Sinorhizobium sp. BG8: one gene and its partner. The protein of the gene in region 1 interacts with the protein of each later gene in a pairwise test. Links are inferred from orthologs where the notes say so. Each region holds a gene or a part of one and is shown in the gene's direction. Other genes may lie near its edges.

What was found.
Region 2: the proteins of ndk (region 1) and ung interact in binary tests that used the Escherichia coli proteins (3 or more experiments, as listed by UniProt). The link is inferred for Sinorhizobium sp. BG8 from one-to-one orthologs.

The regions. Positions count from the first base shown.
Region 1 is NZ_CP044011.1:2,202,899-2,214,670, forward strand. Bases 3,938-6,889 are described here. They hold ndk (nucleoside-diphosphate kinase), read left to right. Parts: upstream 3,938-5,178; coding sequence 5,179-5,601; downstream 5,602-6,889. Other genes in these bases: F3Y30_RS10320 (hypothetical protein), read right to left, coding at 3,938-4,030; F3Y30_RS10325 (DinB family protein), read right to left, coding at 4,369-4,899; F3Y30_RS10335 (hypothetical protein), read right to left, coding at 5,814-6,317; F3Y30_RS10340 (CGNR zinc finger domain-containing protein), read right to left, coding at 6,314-6,871. In the rest of the region: F3Y30_RS10300 (ABC-F family ATP-binding cassette domain-containing protein), read right to left, coding at 1-343; F3Y30_RS10305 (GGDEF domain-containing protein), read right to left, coding at 399-1,481; F3Y30_RS10310 (hypothetical protein), read left to right, coding at 1,789-2,088; F3Y30_RS10315 (methyl-accepting chemotaxis protein), read left to right, coding at 2,085-3,704; more of F3Y30_RS10320, read right to left, coding at 3,749-3,937; F3Y30_RS10350 (molybdenum cofactor biosynthesis protein MoaE), read right to left, coding at 7,900-8,376; moaD (molybdopterin converting factor subunit 1), read right to left, coding at 8,379-8,633; pgsA (CDP-diacylglycerol--glycerol-3-phosphate 3-phosphatidyltransferase), read right to left, coding at 8,635-9,216; F3Y30_RS10365 (CAP domain-containing protein), read right to left, coding at 9,355-10,674; excinuclease ABC subunit UvrC, read right to left, coding at 10,819-11,772. UniProt on the Escherichia coli protein: Major role in the synthesis of nucleoside triphosphates other than ATP. The ATP gamma phosphate is transferred to the NDP beta phosphate via a ping-pong mechanism, using a phosphorylated active-site intermediate.
Region 2 is NZ_CP044011.1:48,962-60,543, reverse strand. Bases 5,935-8,696 are described here. They hold ung (uracil-DNA glycosylase), read left to right. Parts: upstream 5,935-6,850; coding sequence 6,851-7,543; downstream 7,544-8,696. Other genes in these bases: F3Y30_RS00250 (FAD-binding oxidoreductase), read right to left, coding at 8,576-8,696; F3Y30_RS00255 (nucleoside hydrolase), read right to left, coding at 7,566-8,525; F3Y30_RS00265 (ParA family protein), read left to right, coding at 6,006-6,731. Also shown: F3Y30_RS00290 (methyl-accepting chemotaxis protein), read left to right, coding at 1-1,325; F3Y30_RS00280 (chemotaxis protein CheW), read left to right, coding at 3,317-3,799; F3Y30_RS00275 (CheR family methyltransferase), read left to right, coding at 3,823-4,674; more of F3Y30_RS00250, read right to left, coding at 8,697-9,811; F3Y30_RS00245 (metal ABC transporter permease), read right to left, coding at 10,025-10,879; F3Y30_RS00240 (metal ABC transporter permease), read right to left, coding at 10,876-11,582. UniProt on the Escherichia coli protein: Excises uracil residues from the DNA which can arise as a result of misincorporation of dUMP residues by DNA polymerase or due to deamination of cytosine.

The DNA.
Region 1 (11,772 bases):
CGAGCCGTGTCTGGATCTCTGCGATGCGATGAGGATCGGTGGCCGTTTCGGCTTCCGCCATCAGCGCTGCGCGCTCCTTGTCGGCCGCAAGCACGATCTCGATCAGGGGCTCGTCGGTTCCGGGGGCTTCCTGCGCCACCTGGCCGATCCGGGCGTTGCGCGGTATCGAGACGTTGCCCGCTTCCCCTGCAAGGTCGCCGGTGATGACACGGAAGAGCGTGGACTTGCCGGCGCCGTTGCGCCCGACAAGGCCCGCCTTTGTTCCCGCCGGAAGCGAAACGGAGGCGTTGTCGAGCAGGAGGCGCCCGGCGATACGGGCGGAGAGGCCGGAGATCGTGATCATGGATCGCGTCTATAGGGCCGGCCACCCCGTCAAGGCAAGGGGTTGAGGCGCGGCCTCAGGCCACATCGCGTCGATAGTTGCGCGCTGCCCGAGCCGCAATGTCGGCGGAGTAGAAGCGGATTTCACGACCTTCGCCTTCGCCGGCAACCGCGAGAGCCTGTTCCGACTGGCTTACCAGCACGGAAGGGGATCGAGCCGCATCCGTGAAGGCAATCCCGCCCGTCAGGGACAGGAAGCCCGGTGGCAGGTCCCGTCCCGGAAAGCTGAAGCTCTCCGCCTCGACCTTGCCGCGGATGCGTGCGGCGATGCTCGCCGCGTTGTCGCGATTGACGTCGGCGAGGAGAAGCGCGAACTGGTCCGGCCCCGTCCGCGCCACGAAATCGTTCTTCTTCAGCGATTGCCTGAACAGCGCTGCGAGCTGGCGCAGCGTCTGGTCGGCAGCGCCCGCCACGTGCGTGTCCATGAAACCCTTGAGACGGTCGATGCGCACCAGCAGCAGCGCCGCGGTCTTTTCGTCCTCACTCTCGAAGTGGGACTTGAGCCGCGTCGCAAGTGCCGCCTGGTTGCCGAGGCCGGTGACCGTATCGTGGGTCAGCGCCTCGTGGCTCGCTGCCATGCCGGAGCGCACGCCCCGCATCTGGCCGAGAATGTCGTCGGTGCGCAGGCCCAGGATACGCTCTGCCGACAGGAGATCCTGGACGATGGCGAGCAGCCGGCTGGCGTCGCTGGCGAAGTCGGTCATGGCGAACACCGGGTCGGAAGTCAGCCGGTCGGCAATCTCCCGGATCTCCTGAAGGGCGATCGCCTTGTCCTGGTTGCACTTGTTTGTGACGGAGGACATCTCCCCGATGAGCCTAAGGGCCTCTCCCGCCGCCTGTCCGGCCGCAAGCGCATTGTGGCTAGCAAGTCCGTAGCGGATGGCCAGCGCGTCCAGCGAGGCCTGTTCCGGCGACTTGCCGAGTGCGGCGATTTCCTTTACCAGCGCGGCGTTGCCGCCGGCGCAGGCCTCGTAGAGCAATTCGTAGTTGCGTGGCTGCCCGCTGATCCCGAGGCTTGCCATGAGCTGCATGATCTTCTGCGCGGTAGCGGGTGCCCCGGCCGCTGCTTCTTTCGTCCCCATCATTGCGTTCGTCGTCATAACAGCAAACACCGAAAAGTTGTGGGAAGAACCGCTTTGCCGTCCCCCATCGTGCATTCTCGCGGAGATTGTACTGTGCGCCGGTTAATATTAGGTGATGCTGCATTGCAACCTGCATTCTGCAATTTTGCCGATAGCCGATTGATGCAATTGCTCAATTATTGCTCAATTAAGGGATCTCTAACCCTTTTCCTTCATTGATGGCTGACGGGATGACCCCGCTGTGCCGTTTCCCGCCCTGGTAGTGTGGAAAAGGACACAAGTCCGCACGCATGTGTCACGCGTCGCTACTTCATCCCGAGCCATCATGAACAGGACCGTTATCGCGGCGAATTTTGCACTGTTTCTCTCCCTGGTCGTCGCCGCGCAGGCGTGGCCGGCCGGAGATTTCGTGCTTGTGGTGGCGGCTCCCGGATCGAACCCGGCAACGGTCCATTCCCTCATCGCGCGGTCGGGGGGCTCCTATGTCGGCCCGTCGCGGTTCGGCTGGATGGCCGTCGCCTATTCCCAAAGCAGCGACTTTGCGCAGCGCCTTCTCGGCGAAGGCGCCTTTCTCGTCCTCAATCATGCATTTGCAACAGGTTGCCTTCAGAAGGATCGATCATGAACGCTCTCGCCAGGCTCCGCCTCTATGCTTCGTATGGGATATTCTCCCTTCTGTGGATCAACGTGGGCTTGATCCTCGTGCGCAATATCTTCCGCGCGGATGGCTTTTCGACCGCGGCCGTCGCTTCGGCCTTCCTGGTCGCAGCCTCGGCCTCGATGAGCTGGTTCGGTGATCGCACAGGAGCCACGACCCGGGTCGTGATGTCGATGGCGCATGCCGCGAGCGTCGCCCTGCTGGTCTATTCCTTCTCCGGCTCCCACCTGCAGATCGACATGCACATGTACTTTTTCGCGTCGCTCGCGATCTGTGCCGCCTGGATCGATTGGCGCGCCATCGTCGGCTATGCGGCACTGGTGGCGGCCCATCACATCGTGCTCTACTTCTGGATGCCCCTGGCGATCTTCCCCGATCAGTCGGATCTCTCGCGCGTTGCGCTCCATGCCGTCGTCCTGATCGTCCAGAGCGGCGTGCTGATCGCACTGACCCACTCGGTTGTGGCCGCCTTCGGTGCGGCGGAGCGTTCGCTGGAGCAGGCAAACTTCGCGCATCGCACCGCGACCGAGATGAGCGAGAAGGCGCGCGCCGCCGACCAGGCGATCGCCGCCGATCGGCTGCGCCAGCAGGAGGAACGCCAGCGCCAGGCGGAGATTGCCGCCTCCGTCGTCCGCGACGTCGAGTATGCGCTTTCGGAACTGGCCGGCGGCAACCTGTCCCATCGCATCGCCATCGCATTTCCCGCCGATTTCGAGAACCTCCGTGTGTCCTTCAACACCTCCATGGATCAGCTCGAGATGGTGATGGGCGCGGTCGGTGACGCCGCGGGCAGCGTCCGCGCGGGATCGAGCCGCATTCGCAACGCCAACGACGATCTGCAGCTTCGCACGGAACGGCAGGCGGCGTCGGTCGAGGAAACCGCTTCGGCGCTTTCGCTCGTCAACGGGACGGTTCAGCAGACGACCGGTCTTGCGGAAGATGCCGGCCGGCTGGTGGAGAACGCTCGCCGCAGCGCGGAACGGTCCGGAACGGTGGTCGGCGATGCCGTGGCCGCGATGGAATTGATCGAGACTTCGTCCGGCGAGATCAGCAAGATCATCGGTGTGATCGACGACATCGCGTTCCAGACCAACCTACTGGCGCTCAATGCCGGTGTCGAGGCCGCGCGGGCCGGAGAGGCCGGCAAGGGCTTCGCGGTCGTGGCCCAGGAAGTCCGTGAGCTTGCGCAGCGTACCGCTACCGCCGCACGCGAGATCAAGGCGCTCATCAACGCCTCGAACGATCATGTGAAGAGGGGTGTCGGCCTTGTCGACCAGACCGGGCAGGCGCTCAGCGCCATCGCCCACGAGGTTCAGGAAATCGCCGCGCACGTCACCGGCATTGTGCAGGGTGCCCGCGAACAGGCGACCGGGTTGAGCGAGATCAGCGCCTCCGTCTCGGAAATCGACCGTAACACCCAGCGCAACGCGGGCATGGTCGGAGAGTCCTCGGCTGCCATTCACGGGCTTGCCGGCGAAGCGCAGAGACTGGAGGATTTGCTCGCAAGGTTCCGTCTTGCCGCCAGCGGATCGGCCGTTGCCTCGGGGCGGACTGAAGGCCGCGCGACGGCACGCGCAGCCTGAGTGAGGAAGTCGCCCGCTCCGTCAGGACGGTGCGGGCGAAAACGTCAGGCGGTTCTGCGCGTCATCTGAAGGGCGCGCACGAACTGCAGGAACATCCCGACATTGGCGGGCTTGGCGCGCCGCGGCTGCGAAAGCTGGATGTCGCGCATCGCGGCTGCATAGCCCTCGGCGCGAGCCTCGTTCATGGCAACCTCGAACGTTTTCGCGATCACCGGATAGCAGTCGTCGGGCAGGTAGGCGTTCGGGGCGTCCGTCCCGTAGACCAGCGCCATCTTGGATAATGCGCTGCCCAGCAGCGCGCTCCATTCCTCTGTCGTTCTCGCCATTGTCCTTTTCCTCTTTTGGACCGGGCTCGTGTTTGCAATCCTCTATGCCTACACTCCGGTGGAAAGGACTATTTCATCCTTTGCCGCCATGCCCTGTAACTTGGGTAACAACCGGAAGACCTTCCGCCGGTCCAAGTTCTCTGTGTCCTTGGCGCTGTTTGTTTGCTTGATTTTCTTGCGCTCGGGACATCGACAATGCGGGATATGAGTGCATGTGCATCGGGTGGCTTTTGCCACGGGGGTAATGCCCCCCTTGCCCTCTGGTAGATCATGCTTCAGGCGCCCGCGCTAGTGTCACCCGTCACACTTCGCATGGTCTCGGAGGCGCTTATCTGAGCCTATCTCGGATTTTCCTGCACGGTCATCCATTCCTGGCCCTCGCTTCTCAGGAAATAGATGAGATCGAGCGAGATCGAAGGCTTTCCGAGCGCCGTCAGACCCGAATGCGCCTGGCCGCGATGATGGGTCTGGTGGTTGAAGACGTGAACCAGCGTTGGCTCGACGGCATGGGTGAACGCAATAGGGCTGGAGACCGGCGAATAGGTCATGTCGCGCTTCAGATCCTCCTCGCTGAGCGAGGTCAGCCAGTCGATGATGCGCGCGTCCTCCGCGACCCGGGCCGCATGCAGTCCGGCGAAATCGTCGAACAGGACGGTGTCGAGCGAGGGAGGAGCCTCTCCCTGTCCGGTCAGGCGCTTCAGCCAGATCCTGTCTGCGACGAGAATGTGGTTCAGCGTTCCCTGCAACGATTTGAAGAAGGCCCCGGTGTCACGCCGGAACTCCTCGTCTGTAACCTTGGAGACAGCCTCGTAGAGATTGCGGTTTGCCCATGCGTTATAGGCGGCGAACATCTGGAAGTGTCTGATCATGGTGTTGTTTTTCCTTGCCTGAATCATCGGGCCGCATTCTAGGGCATGAAATGATTTCGGGGTGTTATGGGACTCATGAAATTTGCTGATCCGATGAGAGGCCTGCAGTCTTCGCGTGCGGCGCGCGCCGGTCGGCCGATGCGCGTCGCCGCATGCGCCGTGTGACGGCTGCATGAAACCTTGGCCCATCCGGCGGCATTTGCCCGCGCCCCCTTGTTTTGCGCGGAATTGGCGGTTATTGAACCGCCACTTTTCACCGGAAACCAAGGGAATTGACTGATGGCGATTGAACGCACCTTTTCGATGATCAAGCCGGATGCGACGAAGCGCAACCTCACGGGCGCGATCACCAAGATGCTCGAAGACGCAGGCCTGCGCGTCGTTGCATCCAAGCGCGTGTGGATGAGCCGCCGCGAAGCCGAGGGCTTCTATGCCGTTCACAAGGAACGTCCGTTCTTCGGCGAACTGGTCGAGTTCATGTCCTCCGGCCCGACGATCGTCCAGGTCCTCGAAGGCGAGAACGCCATCGCGAAGAACCGCGAAGTCATGGGCGCCACCAACCCGGCCAACGCTGACGAAGGCACGATCCGCAAGGTTCACGCGCTCTCGATCGGCGAGAACTCGGTTCACGGCTCCGACGCTCCGGAAACCGCTGCCGAAGAGATCGCATACTGGTTCTCCGGCACCGAGATCGTCGGCTGATTGGATCAGTCGGACGGACCCGAGCACATGACCGGGTCCTGACGGCACAGGCGGACGGCGGGCAGAGTGCCCGCAACAGCCTCTGACAGGAATGATGAGCCGCCCGCAGCGACCGCCGCGGGCGGCTCTTCTCGTCGAGGGAGGCGTTCTGGTGAAAGCCGCAAGCGGCGCCAGGCGACCCAGGCACCATGGCTCCGGCCCGCCCGTGAGCGTCACACCGGGCACTTGGCCGTTTCGAAATGCTCCGGCGTCTTCCCGTCCTTGAAGACCTCTGGATTCTTGTCGTAGGCCGGTCCGACGACCAGCGCCTTCGCCGGCAGCACGTCCTGGTCGAGATTGGAGATCACACTGGTCTCCAGCGTCTGCAGGACCTTGCCGTCCGGATCGGTCACGCGGATGGTCACCTTGTAGGGACGCTCCTTCTTGACGCAGGTCACGTCCGGACTTTCGAGGATCACCTTGTCGACCTTCGGAAAGAGCTTCTGGCTCAGCACGAGCGGGTCGCCGCCCGCCGGGTTCTCGAACTGGGCCTCGACCTTCGATCCCTCGGGCACCGGCACTGTGCGGTTAAGGGTGACCATGTAGGTCGCGTAGGCGAGGCGATAGTTGAAGATGAACATCTTGCCGGTGAGCTCGAGCGGGTTTTCTCCGCTCTGGCGCTGGCAGCCGGCGGCCAGGCAGGCGAGGGCGACCATCAGCAATATCCTCGATTTCATTGCACTGTCTCCTCGCGGTGACGGTAGTAGTGCCGGCTGGCCTTCACCCGGTTGCCGCAGACTGCCATGTCGCACCATGCGCGCGACCGGTTGCGACTGCGGTCGAGAAACAGCCACTGACAGTTCGGGCAGATCTTGAGCCGCTCCGGCTGCGGGTTGGCGGCAAGGAAGAGCGCCGAGCGCGCGGTCGCCGTGTCGAGCAAGCAATCCTTGTCTCCGCGGCTCGTGCGCAGTGTCGCCGATATCGCGTCGAGGAGGTCGGCGAGCAGCGCCGGATCGCCGTTGCCTGATGCTTCGGCCCGGAAATGGCGGTCGATCGCCTCGCGAAGGCCGATGAACCGCGCGCGACCCGCCGGGGGTACAGGAGCGACCGGTCCGTAGACATCCCGCTCGGCGCAATGGCGGTTCACACCGGCGGCGAAGGCATCCATCGCCGCCGCATCGGCGAAGCGGTCGATGCGCCGCGAAGCGTCCGGTCGCAGCACGACCGAGTTGGCGACGTCGAGCGCCAGAGAGCCGCCGGCGAAGCGGTGCGAGGTCCAGGAGAAGGTCATCGATCATCCTAACTGGTAAAATGCATAATACCAGTTATAGTGATCTTGTCACCCGTTGGATGCGCGCATGGCCTATCTCCTCCAGCAGTTCGCGAACGCCGTGCCGGTTGCCGCGCTCTATGCGGTGCTTGCCTTCGGCTATTCGCTGGCCTTCGCCGTCACCCGACGGGCGGACATCACCTTCGGCGCGCTCTTTGCCTTTTCCGCGCAGATGTTCATCCTGTTTTCCGACTATGCCTGGAACCGGCTGTGGCTGGTGCTGCCCGCCGCCCTCGCGGTCGGAGCGGTGGCGGCGGCCGTCTATGCCATCGGTGCCGCGGTCGTGGTGGCGCGTCACGTCATGCGACCGCTCGCCTTCTCGTCCGACAACACCGTCGTGGTCGCGGCGGTCGGTGTGGTGCTGGTGCTGATGGAGACTGCCCGGCTCGCCTCCGATACCCGCAGCCTGTGGCTTCCACCCTTTCTGAACACGCCCGTGGTGTTCTGGAACGATCCGGCCTTTCCGGTGACGCTGACCACGATCCAGCTCGCCAATGCCGGGATCATGTTCGCGGTGGTCGGTCTCGGCCATGTCTGTCTCGTGCGCTCGAGATGGGGAGGCGATGGCGGGCGGTATCGGAGGACCGGGAGGCTGCGGAGCTCTGCGGCGTCGACAGCGCCGGCGTCTACATTGCCGCCTACGGCACGGCTGCGCTGGTCGCGAGCCTGACGGGCATTCTCGCGGCTTCCTACTACGGCAACATGGATTTCGGAGCGGGCATGACCTTCGGCGTGAAGGTCCTGTTCATCGCCGCGATCGGCGGCCACGGCACTCCGCTCAAGGCGGCGGTCGGCGGCGCCGGTGTCGGTCTCGCGGAAACCTTCTGGAATGCCTATGCGGCGGCGCTCTGGCGCGACCTCGTGATCTTCTCGGTCCTGGTGCTCCTGCTCGTCATCTTCCGGCGCGAGAAGGCGATCCCCTGACCCGTATGCGGCAGTGGCTCTCGGATGACGTCGAGGCAAAGGCAGCCGAAACGCGGACGGCTCGGTCAGCGCCGCCACTTGTCGCGGGCGTGGTCGTCGGCGTCGCGGGCATCCACCCAGCCGCCTTCGGTGCCGTCACGCAGGTGTTCCTTCTTCCAGAAGGGCGCGGAGGTCTTGAGATAGTCCATCACGAAGGCAGCGCCGTCGAATGCGGCCTGACGGTGCGAGGCCGTGGCGATGACAAGCACGATGTTTCCGCCCGGCGCGATTGGTCCGACGCGATGGATCGCTGAAATGCCGGAAAGCTGGAAGCGTTCGATCGCCTCGTGGCAGATGCGACCGATTTCCGCCTCCGCCATGCCCGGATAGTGTTCGAGTTCGAGGGCCGCCAGCCGTCCGCCGTCGTCCCGGCAAAGCCCGGTGAAGGTGACGACCGCGCCGATCTCGGTACGGCCCTCGGTGAGGCGGCTCAATTCGCTTGCGGCGTCGAAGTCCTCGCGGCTGACGCGAACGATGACCGGAGCCTCGCGCCCGCCACCCATGATCAGCCTCCGGTCATCGGAGGGAAAAGCGCTATCTCGCGCGCCCCACCGATCGGCTCGTCATGCTCGACATGTTCCTGGTTGATCGCGACGCGGATGACGTTCTCGTGCTCCAGCGCCGCCTCGTATTCCTCGCCTCTCGTCTTGAGAAAAGCGATGAGGTCGCCTGCCGTCTTCACGGAGGCGGGAAGCGCGAGATCTTCCTCGCCCTTGCCGATCCTCTCTCGCACCCAGGCGAAATAGACGAGCTTGACCATCTCAATCGACCATATGCTTGGCGCCGGCGCGGAAGTAGTCGTAACCGGTATAGATGGTCAGGATGGCGGCGACCCACAGCAGGGTGATGCCGATTTCGGTCGTATAAGGCAGCACCTTGTCGCCGGCAGGGCCGGCCAGCAGGAAGGCGATCGCCACCATCTGCGCCGTGGTCTTCCATTTGGCGATCCGCGTGACCGGCACGCTGACCTTCAGTGCCGCCAGATATTCGCGCAGGCCCGATACCAGGATTTCGCGGCAAAGGATCGTGATCGCCGCCCAGAGCGACCAGCCGGCAATCGTCTGGTCGGCGGCCATCAGCAGAAGCACGGCGGCTATCAGGAGCTTGTCGGCGATCGGATCCAGCATCTTGCCGATATTGGAGGTCTGGTTCCAGATGCGGGCGAGATAGCCATCGAGATAGTCGGTGATCGAGGCGGCGATGAACAGGCCGAGACCGGTCCATCGGGCGAAATCGGAACTCTCGAGCCGACCCTCGATGAAAAAGCAGACGACGATCAGCGGCACGGCCAGAATGCGAGCGTAAGTGAGGAGATTGGGGATGTTGTATGCGCGCGATGCCATGGATTTTACATTTCTCTGCCGTTTGAGCGTAAATGATGGCTTTGCGTCGCCAACGTCAACTGTCCCCGCCGTCTTTTTTGGCTCCGATAGCGGCATAATTCCGGTGCGCGGAATACGTCTCCGCCGGCGCCGCGAAGGTCAGAGCAGGAAGTCGCTCTTGTAGAGTGTCATCGCGTCGTCGAGGTGGATCACGAAATCCGATTTCTTGTCCCCGTTGAGGTCGGCGTAAATGTAGGTATCGGAGGCCTTCTTGCTGTAGCGCAGTTCCCCCGCATCACCGGAATAGGACTTCGTTCCGATGAAGGAGAAGTCCTGGGTGCCGCTTCTGGTCGTATCGGCGTCGAGCGACCTCAGGTCGATGCGGTCGCCCTGCGAATGGGAAAAGTCGATGATCGTGTCGCGGCCGGAGGAGGCCGCCGTGCTGTCCGACTTCAGGTTGAACACGAAGGTGTCTGCGCCCGATCCGCCCGAAAGCTTGTCCGCGCCGCCGCCGCCCGTAATCTTGTCGTTTCCCGCGCCGCCCGAGATCGAATCGTTGCCGTTCTTGCCGTCGATGCGGTTGGAGCCGACATTGCCCACGAGCCGCTCGGAGGCGGAGGAGCCGGTAAGCGCCAGCGCGTCGCGGCCCAAAAGTTTCGCGCCGCTCGCGCCCGAGGTCAGCGTCAGAGATACGGAGCTCTCGATGAACTTGCCGTCCACGAGGTCGATCTTGGCATTCTCGCTGAGTACCTTCGCCTCGAGCTTCACGGCGGAGGATCCGGTGCCGAACGCCACCGAGTTGGTGCCGGCACTAACCTTCATCTGGTAGCCGCCGCTCGCGATGCTGTCCGTCGTCTTGCCCTCTGAGGAAATGCGCACGTCGTTGCGCCCTTCGCCGACCGAATAGAAATCGTCCCCGGAAGTGTCGTTGTAGATCACCCCCGTCAGGAAGATGGAACTGCCGGATTTGGCGAAGTTCTGCGTGACCATCGAGGCGTTGTAGGTGGTGCCGCCGGAGGTGAATTTGCCGGCGATCTGTCCGATGCCGATTTCACGAAAGCTCTCCTCGAGAATGTTCTCCCGGTGTCCGGCGCTCAGGAACAGGTTCTTGTGCTGGCTGATGATCGCAGACGTCAGGTCGAGCGACCCGGTCGTTCCCGTCCAGGCGATGTTTTCGCCGGTCGCCCACGAGCCCGTGAGTGAGTAGTTTGCCGCCTGCATGCGCTGTGTGGGTGTGGAGCCGCCCTTGCCGGTATGGCTGAAGGTGTCGGTATCGATCATCCATTGGCTGTGGCCGCGCGCGGAATTGATGAGCAGGTAGTTCATCGCCAGCGGTGCCTTCGTCGAGCCGCTGATCGTCCCTGAAGGAAGATTGTCGTTCAGGCTGATCCCGTACCGCTTGGCCTCCGTGATCGGATCGAGGCGCGCGCGGTTCACCAGTTCCAGCATCAGCTGTTCGCGTGCGGTCGGTTGTGCCATCGGCAGGATCTCCTCAATCTTCGCGGGCCGCGGTCTCTCTGTTCAACCTAAGCTAAAAGAGTGAATCAAACAAAGCGGTCGCAAGCGGCTTTCGCACTGCGAGATGGGCAAAATGGGGCGGATGGCGAATTTCGCGGCGCCGGGTTACTGCGTCGCGTCTTCGTGGAAGTGGCTGTAGACAAGGCGCGCTACGCTTTCCGAGATTCCCTCGACAGCCATCAGGTCGGCAATGGCCGCGCGGGAGACGGCTTTCGCCGTCCCGAAATGCTGGAGCAGCGCCCGCTTGCGCGTCGGGCCGATGCCGGAAATCTCGTCCAGCGGGTTCTTCACCATTTCCTTCTTGCGACGGGCGCGATGCGAGCCGATGGCGAAGCGGTGGGCCTCGTCGCGAAGCCGCTGGATGAAGTAGAGCACGGGATCGCGCGGCGGCAGCGAGAAGTCCGGTTTGCCGGCGGCGAAGAAGCGCTCGCGTCCCGCTTCACGGTCGGCGCCCTTGGCAACGCCGATCGCCGTCACGCGATCGGTCACGCCGAGCTCGTCGAGGATCGCCCGGACCGCGGTCATCTGCCCCTGTCCGCCGTCGATGAGGATGACATCGGGCCAGGCCGGGAAGGGGAGGTCGGCGCTCTCGGCCGCCGAAATCTCGGTACGGTCCGGCAGGCCCTCCTCCTTTAGGAGGCGGCTGAAGCGGCGGGTCATCACTTCCCGCATCATGCCGAAGTCGTCGCCGGGGGTGATGTCGGTCGATTTGATGTTGAACTTCCGGTACTGCCCCTTCACGAAGCCTTCCGGCCCGGCGACCACCATCCCGCCGACGGCGTTCGTCCCCATTATGTGCGAGTTGTCGTAGATCTCGATGCGCCGCGGCACGTAGGCGAGCTCGAAGGTCTTCGCAAATCCCTCCAGCAGGCGCGACTGCGATGCGGTTTCCGCCAGCTTGCGGCCATGCGCCTCGCGTGCGTTGGAAAGCACATGGTCGACGAGGTCCTTCTTCTCGCCCCGCTGCGGCACGAGGATCGAGACCTTGTATCCCGCGCGTTCGCTGAGAGCCTGGGACAGCAGGTCGATCTCCTCGACCGTTTCCGAGAGCAGGATCTG
Region 2 (11,582 bases), 2.2 Mb from region 1 along the record:
ATCGTGTCCGCTCGCTGGTCCTGGCCGGCGACAATGCGGGTGCTGTGCGCGTCTCCACGGGCGATGCGCGAAAGGTTACCGGCGAGATCGACACGTTGCTCGACGAAGTCGTCAAGCTCGAAGATGGCCGCCTGACCGAGGCCGACGAATCCGCGGAAGCGCAGTATGCGGCGACCCGTTCGATCATGATCGGCGTTGCGGCAGTGGCCCTGCTTATTGCCGTTGCAGCCGCTACCTGGATCGTTCTCACCATCAACCGCGGTCTTCGTCGAGCCACGACGGCTGTCCAGAACGTTGCGGACGGCGATCTCACCAACTTTGCCGAGATCACCAACAAGGACGAGATCGGCGAACTGCTGTTGCACGTAAACACGATGATCGAACGTCTGCGCGGTGTCGTCGGAGACGCTCTCTCGGCCGCCGACAACGTTTCGGCCGGCAGCCAGGAACTTTCCGCGAGCTCCGAGCAGCTGTCGCAGGGTGCGACCGAGCAGGCGTCGTCCGCCGAAGAGGCCTCCGCCTCGATGGAAGAGATGGCGTCGAACATCAAGCAGAATGCCGACAACGCCGCCCAGACCGAGAAGATCGCCCGCCAGTCCGCCAAGGATGCCGAAGCCAGCGGCGAGGCCGTCGGCCGTGCCGTCGGCGCCATGCGCACGATCGCCGAGAAGATCTCGATCGTTCAGGAAATCGCCCGCCAGACCGACCTTCTCGCCCTCAACGCCGCTGTCGAGGCAGCGCGTGCCGGCGAGCATGGCAAGGGCTTCGCGGTCGTGGCTTCGGAAGTGCGCAAGCTTGCCGAACGCAGCCAGGCCGCCGCATCGGAAATCAGCGCTCTGTCGGGTGAAACCGTAACCGTCGCGACCGAAGCCGGCGAGATGCTGAACCGGCTGGTTCCGGACATCCGCAAGACCGCCGAGCTGGTCTCCGAGATCTCGGCCGCCTGCCGCGAGCAGGACATCGGCGCATCGCAGATCAACGAGGCGATCCAGCAGCTCGACAAGGTGACCCAGGTCAATGCCGGCTCGTCCGAGGAAATGTCCGGCACGTCGGAAGAACTCGCCGCACAGGCCGAGGAACTCCAGGCCTCCATCTCCTTCTTCCGCGTCGACAATACATCGAAGCGCGACAAGCAGGCTGGGCAAAGGACTGCTCCGCAGGCGGCAAGGGCGCCGGCTCCGGCCGCACCGGCCAAACGGCCCCAGCCGCAGCGCCGCCCGGACCACTCGGTGGCCGCGCAGCAGGCGCGCGCCAAGGGTTTCGCGCTGGACATGTCGATGGGTGGCCCGGATGCCGACGACGTGCATTTCAGGGAAAGCGCCTAAGGCGCAATGACGGGGCCGCATCCCGGGGCCCCGCAACCAATTCGGCTGGCGTGAGCAGGCGCCAGCCGCAACGAAAACTGCTCACAGAAGGGTGAATGTATCAGTCTTCTCGCAATTTTGGACACCGCCGCGATGTTGCCGTCGAACGTGTCCGCCGAACGTCTTGGAGAAGACCCCACATGCGATTCACGATAAAACTCAAACTGGCTCTGGCATTCGGAGTAACGATCCTGTTGCTCGTCGCGACCGCAGGTTACGGCATCTTCAGCCTCGGCAATCTCAACCAGGCCATCACCGATCTCATCTCGGGCCGGCAGCGCGCCTCGAAAGTGCTCAGCGACTGAACAACTTCCAGCTGCGCATCGCGCGTGCGCAGATGAACCTCGTCACGGCCGACACCCAGGACGAAATTAACCAGTACATCGATGCCGGCGATCGCAACCGGGTCAAGTTCTCGGAAATGCTGGCGGAACTCCAGCAAACTTCGACGAGCGACGAGGCACTGAAAAGCTGGGCGGAAGTCAAGGAACTCTCGGCAAAGCTCTTCTCCCTCGATGACCGGATTCGCTCGCTGGTGAGAAGCGGAAACGCCGCGGAAGGCGTGCGGATCGCCACGGGTGACGCCCGCAGCATCATGGACGATATCGAGCAGCGGATCGAGGCTCGCGTCGAAGCCAACAACGCCCTCATGGATCAGGCCGACCAGGACACCAACGTCCAGTACGCAACGACCCGGACGTTCATCCTCGGTCTCTCGGCCGCCGCACTCCTCATTGCCATTGGCGCCGCCGTCTGGATCGCGCTCGGTATCAACAACGGCCTGCGAAAGATCAGCCTCGTGGCCGAGGCCGTGGCCATCGGCGACCTCAACCAGAACGTCGAGATCAAGACGAACGACGAGATCAAGGATCTGGTCAACACGATCAACGTCATGACCGGCAACCTGCGCAACACGGCGACCATTGCCGACCAGATCGCCAACGGCGACCTGACCGTCTCGCCCAAGCCACTGTCCGACAAGGACACACTCGGCATTGCGCTCGAAAGCATGGTCGAACGCCTGCGCGGCGTCGTGGCCGATGCGCTCTCGGCCGCCGACAATGTTTCGGCCGGCAGCCAGGAACTTTCCGCAAGCTCCGAGCAGCTGTCGCAGGGTGCGACCGAACAGGCTTCGTCCGCCGAAGAGGCCTCCGCCTCGATGGAAGAGATGGCGTCGAACATCAAGCAGAATGCCGACAACGCCGCCCAGACCGAGAAGATCGCCCGCCAGTCCGCCAAGGATGCCGAAGCCAGCGGCGAGGCCGTCGGCCGTGCCGTCGGCGCCATGCGCACGATCGCCGAGAAGATCTCGATCGTTCAGGAAATCGCCCGCCAGACCGACCTTCTCGCCCTCAACGCCGCTGTCGAGGCAGCGCGTGCCGGCGAGCACGGCAAGGGCTTCGCGGTCGTGGCGTCGGAAGTGCGCAAGCTTGCCGAACGCAGCCAGGCGGCCGCATCGGAAATCAGCGCTCTGTCGGGTGAAACCGTAACCGTCGCGACCGAAGCCGGCGAGATGCTGAACCGGCTGGTTCCGGACATCCGCAAGACCGCCGAGCTGGTTTCCGAGATCTCGGCCGCCTGCCGCGAGCAGGACATCGGCGCCTCGCAGATCAACGAGGCGATCCAGCAGCTCGACAAGGTGACCCAGGTCAATGCCGGCTCGTCCGAGGAAATGTCCGGCACGTCGGAGGAACTCGCCGCACAGGCCGAGGAGCTCCAGGCCTCCATCTCCTTCTTCCGTGTCGATCGCAGCGGCGAGAAGGCGGCTGCCCAGGTCCGCAAGCCGGCACCTGCACGGCCAATCGCTGCCGCGCCTGCTCGCAAGCCCGCCCCGACTTCTTCCCACACCAATACGGTGAGCGGGCAGCAGGCGCGCGCGAAGGGCTTTGCCATCGACATGTCGATGGGCGGCCCGGATGCCGACGACGCGCATTTCAAGGAGAGCGCATAACATGGCAAGCACGTCTGCCGAGTCCCAGTTCGTGACATTCAGCCTCGGCGAGGAGGTCTTCGCCGTGCCTGTCGAGGTGGTCCGGGAAATCCTGGACCACGAGGAAGCTTTCAAGATCCCCCACGGCCCGGAATATCTGCTGGGCCTCAGGGACGTTCGCGGGCAGGGGGTGCCGGTCATCGATCTGCGCCTGCGCCTCGGGATGAGCCGTACGGTCAAGACGCCGCACACACGCATACTGGTCCTCGACGTACCGATGAAGGATCGCATCATGACGCTCGGCTTGGTCGCCGACCGGGTCTTCGAGGTCGTGCCCTTCCGTCAGGATGAGATCGAGGGTGCGCCGGACATCGGCGTGCGCTGGCGCTCGGACTACATCTCGGGCGTCGTGCGCAGGAACGGCGGCTTCGTCGTGATCGTCGATCTCGCACGCCTCTTCTCGGGGCGGAAACGGCGTTGGCGCAAGCCGGCAGCGCTGCCATAGAATTCGCATAACGGAGCGTCGCCGTGGGGCAAGCGGAGAGAGTCCAATATTCTGACGATCGCATCAGCAACCGCAATTTCGAGGCGCTGTCGAAGTACATCTACGACTACAGCGGCATCAAGATGCCGATCACCAAGATGACCATGCTGGAAGGCCGGCTGCGCCGGCGATTGCGCGCGACCGGCATTCCAACATTCGATGCCTATTGCCACTTCCTGTTCAAGGAGGGCGGCATCGAAACGGAATCGGTCTACCTGATCGATGCCGTGACCACGAACAAGACGGACTTCTTCCGGGAGCCGAAGCATTTCGAGCATATGGAGCAGGAGGCGCTGCCGGCTCTCGTCAATGCCGGGCACAAGCGCCTGCGGCTGTGGAGTTCGGCCTGCTCGACGGGGGCCGAGCCCTACACCATGGCGATGGTGCTTGCCGAATTCGCTTCCGGAAACTCCGGGCTCGACTACCGTATTCTCGCGACCGACCTTTCCACCGACGTGCTGCGCACGGCGTGGCGCGGCATCTACGCGGAGGAAATGGTCGATCCCGTTCCGCCGGCGCTGAGGAAAAAGTACGTCATGACCGCGCGCGATCCTTCCCGCCGCGACGTGCGGATCAAGCCTTCGCTGCGCTCGTCGATCGGCTTCGGCCGGCTGAACCTGATGGACGACGCCTACAAGGTCGGCGATCCCATGCACATCATCTTCTGCCGCAACGTGCTCATCTATTTCGACAAGCCGACCCAGTCCCACGTGCTGTCGCGGCTTTGCGATCGGCTGGTGCCGGGCGGCTACCTCTATATCGGCCACTCGGAAACGGTGACCGGAATCAACCTTCCGATCAAGCAGGTCGCGAATACCGTGTTCAAGAAAGTCTGAAGTCCGCTCATGGCGAAAAAGATCCGCGTGCTCATCATCGACGATTCCGCCAGCGTTCGTCAGGCGCTCGTCCGCGTCCTCGAACAGGATCCCGACATCGAGGTCATGGCCGCGGTCTCTGATCCCTTCATGGCGGCGAAGAAGATCCAGGAAGAAATCCCTGATGTCATCACGCTGGACGTGGAGATGCCGCGCATGGACGGCATCACCTTCCTGCGCAAGCTGATGTCGCAGAGGCCGATCCCGGTGGTGATGTGCTCCTCGCTGACGGAGGAGGGTTCCGAAACCCTGCTGCAGGCGCTGGAAGCGGGAGCGGTCGACGTCATCCTCAAGCCCAAGATCGGTGCGGCCGATCACCTGGAGGAGTCAGGCGTGCGGATCCGCGAAGCCGTGCGGGGTGCAGCCCATGCCCGCCTCTCCGGACCGCGGCGCGTGCCGCTCTCGCAGGGGCCGGCCGCCAAGCTTACCGCCGATGCCGTATTGCCGCCCCCTTCTGGGCGGGCAATGGCGAAGACGACGGAAATGGTCGTCTGCGTCGGGGCATCGACGGGGGTACCGAGGCGCTTCGTGTGCTCCTCGAGCAGCTTCCCGCAAATTCGCCGGGCATCGTCATCGTCCAGCACATGCCGGAAAAGTTCACGGCGGCTTTCGCCAAGCGGCTGAACGGCCTGTGCGAGGTGGAGGTCAAGGAAGCCCAGAACGGCGATCCGGTGCTGCGCGGGCATGCGCTGATCGCACCCGGGGACCATCACATGATGCTGGAGCGCCAGGGCGCGCGCTACCATGTCTCGGTGCGGACCGGGCCGCTCGTTTCCCGCCACCGGCCCTCCGTCGACGTGCTCTTCCGCTCGGCGGCGCGCTGTGCCGGATCGAACGCCATGGGCGTGATCATGACCGGCATGGGCGACGATGGCGCGCGGGGCATGGACGAGATGCATCGCGCCGGCGCCTATACGGTTGCCCAGGACGAGGCGACCTCCGTCGTGTTCGGCATGCCGAAGGAAGCGATCGCCCATGGAGGCGTCGATCGCGTCGTGCCGCTCGACAACATCGCCTGGGAAATCCTCACCGCGGACCGCAAGCACTAGCGAATTTCCTGCAAAAGCTGAGCGAACCCGCGCCCGAAGTTCTGCAGAAACAGAGGGTTAATGCCCTTTCCGTCCCTGTTCCTGCGTCTCACTTTAGCCCGGGCCGATAACCTCTTCCGGGAGATATGCGTCAGGCGCGCTTTATCATCCGTTAACCATGATGCGGGCAAAATAGATCCCGGTACCATGTGCGGTACTGGACGAGCGATGACAAGGCTCACGAACCCATTCGAAGGATCGATGATGCCAGTCATCACGTTTGCCAACACCAAGGGCGGAGCGGGCAAGACCACTGCCGTTCTCCTGGTCGCCACCGAGCTTGCCCGCATGGGCTACCGGGTCTCGGTTCTCGACGCCGACCCGCAGCAGTGGATCACCCGCTGGTTCGAGGCCGCCACGGCGGAGAGCCGGAAGAACCTTTCCGTCGTAACCTACGTCACGATGGGAACGATCGACGGGCATGTCGCCGAGGAGCGCGGCCGGAGCGACTACGTGCTGATCGACCTGCCCGGCTCGCGCAACTCGCTTCTCGCCAAGGCCGTCGGTTACTCGGATCACGTGCTCATTCCCGTCCAGGGATCGGCTATGGATGCGCAGGGCGGCGCCAACGTCATCGAGCTCCTCCAGTATCTCGAGGACAAGGCCGACATCCGCATCGCGCATTCCGTGGTGCTCACCCGCGTCAATTCCATGGTCACCACGCGCGCACTGATCGCGGTCAAGGATCTGCTGGCAAAACGCCGCGTGGATGTCCTGGACACGCCGATCATCGAGCGCTCGGCCTATCGCGACATCTTCGGGTGCGGCGAGACGCTCTACACGATGGACGCCCGCAAGGTCAGCAATCTCGAAAAGGCGCAGGAGAATGCCCGCGCCCTCGGGCGTGAGATCGTGCAGCGTGTCGCGGCTAAGGCGCGGAAGGCGCAGACCGCCGAGACCGTGCGTCAGAGGCTTCTGTCGGCCGCCTGAGACCCGTTCGTCCCGCTTTCCCATTCAGCTTCGTTGCCGGCATTCGCACGCCTGTCGCGCATTCACGCTCGACAGGCCGCGGCGTTTTGGCGATAGAGGAAGGGTGAAGGGAGCATCGCATGACGACCGGAGACATCCGCATCGGAGAGAGTTGGAAGGCGCCGTTGTCGGCGGAGTTCGGCAGCCCGTACATGGCGTCGCTCAGAAGCTTTCTCGTAACGGAGAAGGAACAGGGCAAACGTATCTTCCCGAAGGGTGCGGAGTATTTCCGCGCACTCGACCTCACCCCCCTCGACGATGTGCGCGTCGTCATCCTCGGCCAGGATCCGTACCACGGTGAGGGACAGGCGCATGGGCTCTGCTTCAGCGTCAGACCGGGTGTCAGGATCCCGCCGTCGCTCATCAACATCTACAAGGAACTCGACAGCGATCTCGGCATCGCGCCGGCCCGTCACGGATTTCTCGAGCACTGGGCCCAACAGGGCGTCCTGCTCCTCAACAGCGTGCTGACCGTGGAGATGGGACGTGCGGCCTCGCACCAGGGGCGGGGATGGGAGCAGTTCACCGACGCCGTGATCCGCGCCGTCAACGAGAACGGCAATCCGGTCGTTTTCATGCTCTGGGGTTCCTATGCCCAGAAGAAGGCAAGCTTCGTCGACCACCGGCGCCATCTCGTGCTCAGGGCGCCGCATCCCTCGCCGCTTTCCGCCCACAACGGTTTCTTCGGCTGCCGTCATTTTTCCAAGGCGAACGACTTCCTCAAGTCGAAGGGCCGCGAACCGATCGACTGGCGTCTGCCGCTGGAACCGTGATGCGTGGACTGTCTCCGGTCCTTCAGGGCCGGGCGGGTGAGGCCAGCGTCTCGCCCAGGAGGCGGAGCACGGCCGGCGCGTCGATATCGATGCAGGCAAGCTGGCTCGGGTAGCCGTCCCAGTCTCCCGGCGGGAAGTGCCGCCCGTCTGGCTTCTGGATCGTCTGGCCGTCGGCGACGCCGCTCGTCGCCACCCGTATCGCACCGCTGCGGGTGGTGAAGTGCTCGGGCGCGACCAGATAGACGCAGGCGCAACTGTCGTGGACAACCATCGCGTCCTCAACGTGCCGTCCGTAGAAGTCGATGTAGATTTGCGAGATGTCGGAAAGGAGCCTGACGCGCTCTCCGCCGGCGGACACGAGCCCGGCCAGCATGTCGCGCGTCATCACCGTCTTCATGGTGACGTCGAGGCCGACGACCACCACCGGCCAGGCCGCCGTCATCACGACATCAGCCGCTTCGGGGTCGCCGTGGATGTTGGCTTCCGCCGCGGGCGTGACGTTGCCCGGCACGTCGAAGGCGCCACCCATGATGATGACCTGGCGCGCGAGATTGGCGATCTGCGGATCCTCGCGCAGCGCATGGGCAAGGTTGGACATGCGGCCGACGGCTATGATCGTCACCTCGCCGGGATTGGCGCGGATCGTATCGATGATGAACCGATGCGCCGGGCGCGGATCAACCGGAAGATCGACGACGTCGGGAACGTCGATGTTGCCGAGACCGTCATGGCCGTGGATCATCACAGGCCAGTCGGCGGAATGGCGTTCGGGAACGTAGGTCTTGCCGTTGCCCATGGCGACGGGCGCGGGAATATCCCAGGCCTGCTTGAGGAAAAGTGCATTTCGCGTGGTGGTCTCGACGGACGCATTGCCGAAAACCGTCGTTATGCCGATGAGGTCGATCTCGGGATGATGATGCAGGAACAGAAGCGCCATCGCGTCGTCGATGCCCGGATCCGTGTCGAAAATGACCTTGTGCATGCTGAAGTTCTCTTCTCGGAATGCCCCGGGAACGCTGTCGCCGGGTAATGCTACTGGAAACGCCTGATGGAAAACGCCTCGAGTTCGGGAGCCGCGGGTCCCGAAAGCAGGTTCGCCACGTGGCGTCCTGTCACGGCGGAAAGCGTCAGGCCGAGGTGCCCATGTCCGAAGGCCATGGCGATGCGCGGGTCCTTTGGATGCAAACTGATTACCGGCAGGGAATCGGGCGTCGACGGCCTGCGTCCCATCCACTCCGTGCCGCCCTCCTCGGGAAGATCGGGCACGTAGCGGCGCATCTTCTGGCGCATCGCCCGGGCGCGGCCATAGTTCGCGGGCGCATCGGGCCGTGCGAGCTCGACGGCGCCGCCGATGCGAAGCGCGTTCTCGAACGGCGTCGCGACAAAGCCGTGTTCGGAGAAGAACACCGGCATTTCAAGGGTCAGTGAAGGGTTGACGTAGGTCGTGTTGTAGCCGCGCTCGGTCTCCAGCGACGGCTTGAGGCCGAGCCCCGTCAGCAGGTCGCGCGACCAGACCCCGGCGGTAATGGCGATCTTGTCGAAGACGTGGCGGTTTCCGCCTTCGGTCGAAACGGCGATGCCCTGGGCCGTCGGCTCGATCGCGGAGGCCGCTGCGTCTATGACGGTGGCGCGGGCGCGGATCGAAGATTGCAGGCGGCGCAGCAGCGTCAGCGGGTACTCGAATGTCTTGTAGCCGTCGTTGAACACGGCGCCCGCGAAGTTGCCCTTCAATGCCGGTACGCGGCGGCGCGCTTCCTCGGCATCGAGCTTCTCGATTTTGGAGCCGAGAAGCGCCGAGGTCCGTTCCTCATGGGCAAAGGCCTTGTCGCGTGCAACCAGCGTGTCGAAGATCGTCAGTGCTCCCGTGGAGCGGATGTGGCCGGAGATCCCAACCATCTGCCCCATGTTGAGGTGGTCGTCTTCCGCCGACTTCATCAGGAACAGCAGCGAGCGGCGCGCATGTTCGACGTTGGCGGGTCGCGACGACATGAGGAAACGGGCGAGCCAGGGGGTGAGCGCGGGCAGGTCCTGCCAGCGGATGGTGAGCGGCCCCAGCGGGTCAAGCAGCCACTTCGGCGCCGCCAGCAGCATGCCGGGGCGTGCGACCGGATCTATTTCGGGAACTGCGAGAATGCCGGCATTGCCGACGGACGCGGGCAGGCCGCCGGCATCGCGCTCGATGACAGTGACATCATGCCCCTGTTCGATGAGGTGAAGTGCGGTGGCGCAGCCGATAATGCCGCCGCCGACGATTCCGATATTTGCCATGCCTGTCCCGTCTATCCCCGATGCCTGACGCCACCGATGCGGCCGTCCGCGCCATCCGATCGCCGCGGACGATAGAGCAATGGATAGCCAAAGGGAACCTTTTCGCCGAACTGATTTTCCGGCACGCAAGCGTTACTGCCACCGGCCGGGCCGCAAGAAAGGTTGGAAACGCGGTGCCCGGGGCAGGGAGGAGGCTCCCCGCCGCCGTCGGCTTCAGCGATTTCCGCCGGCGTCGGCCTGTCCCGTCTCGGGCCGCCTGAACTGCAGCAGGAAGGCGAGGACGAAGAGGATGGTCATCAGCACGACGATGGTGGGGGCAGGCGCACTGTCGAGGAAGAAGCTCAGATAGATTCCAAGGCAGGAGGAGCCGGCCGCGACGAGAACCGCGACGACGAGCATCGGGCCGAAGCGGCGCGTGACCAGCGATGCAATGGCGCCCGGTGCCACCAGCATGGCGACTGACAGGATGATGCCGACCGCCTTAAGCGCGCCAACGACGACGAGCGAAAGCACTGCGAGAAGTCCATAGTGGAGGAAGCGAACGGGAAGGCCGATCGCGCAGGCGTGCTGGCGATCGAAGGCCTGCACCAGGAGGTCCCTTCTCCAGACGAGGATGAAGGCCGTGCTGATGGCCGCGATGATGGCGGTTTCAGCGATGTCGCGGAGCGAAATGCCAAGCATGTCGCCGAAGAGGATGTGGTCGAGGTGGATGTCCGGCTCGACCTTCACGTAGAGCACGAGTCCGAGGCCGAACATGCCGGAAAAGACGATGCCGAGGATCGTGTCCTCCTTCACGCGGCTGTTTTCCTTGAGGTAACCGGCAGCGATCGCGCAGAACAGCCCGGCCACGAAGGCGCCAGCCGCGAAGGGCAGTCCCACCACATAGGCGACCACGACGCCCGGAAGGACCGCATGCGAGACGGCGTCGCCCATGAGCGACCAGCCCTTGAGCACGAGGTAACAGGAGAGCAGCGCCATCGGCACCGAGATCAACAGCGTCACCGCGAAGGCGTTCTGCATGAAGGGAAGCTGGAAGGGCATCAACGCAAGAAAGGCGAACTCGTTCATGCCGCTTCTCCATCGGCGCCGCCCGCGAGTGCCAGTCGTCCCTTGCGGCGCGCGGCCAGCAGACCGTGCTTTGGTGCGAAGACGAAGGCCAGAAGGAAGATCGCCGTCTGCAGCACCACGATGACGCCGCCGGTCGCCCCATTGAGGAAATAGGAAAGATAGGCGCCGACGAGGCTTGTCGCGGCGCCGAGCAATGCGGCGAGGAGGACAAGCCGCTGGAACCGGTCCGTCAGCAGATACGCCGTCGCGCCTGGCGTGACGACCATGGCGACGACGAGGAAGGCGCCGACGGTCTGGAGGGCCGCGACGGTCGAGGCGCTGAGCAGGGTAAAGAAGAGCAGCTTGAGCGCCAGCGGATTGAGGCCGATCGAACGCGCGTGGCTTTCGTCGAAGAAGGCGACCATCAGGTCCTTCCACTTGACGAGCAGGATGGCGAGGGTCAGTCCACCGATGATGGCAAGCTGAAGCGTGTCGCCGGGCGTGATCGCCAGGATGTTGCCGAGCGCGATGGTCTGGATGTTCACCGAGGTCGGCGAGAGCGAGACCATGAAGAGGCCGATGCCGAAGAAGGAGGTGAAGATCATGCCGATGATCGCATCCTCCTTCAGCCGTGTCCTGCGGTTGAGGAACAGCATGGCGCCAGCCGCAAGCCCACCGGACAGGAAGGCGCCGATCGAGAAGGGGAGACCCAGCATGTAGGCAC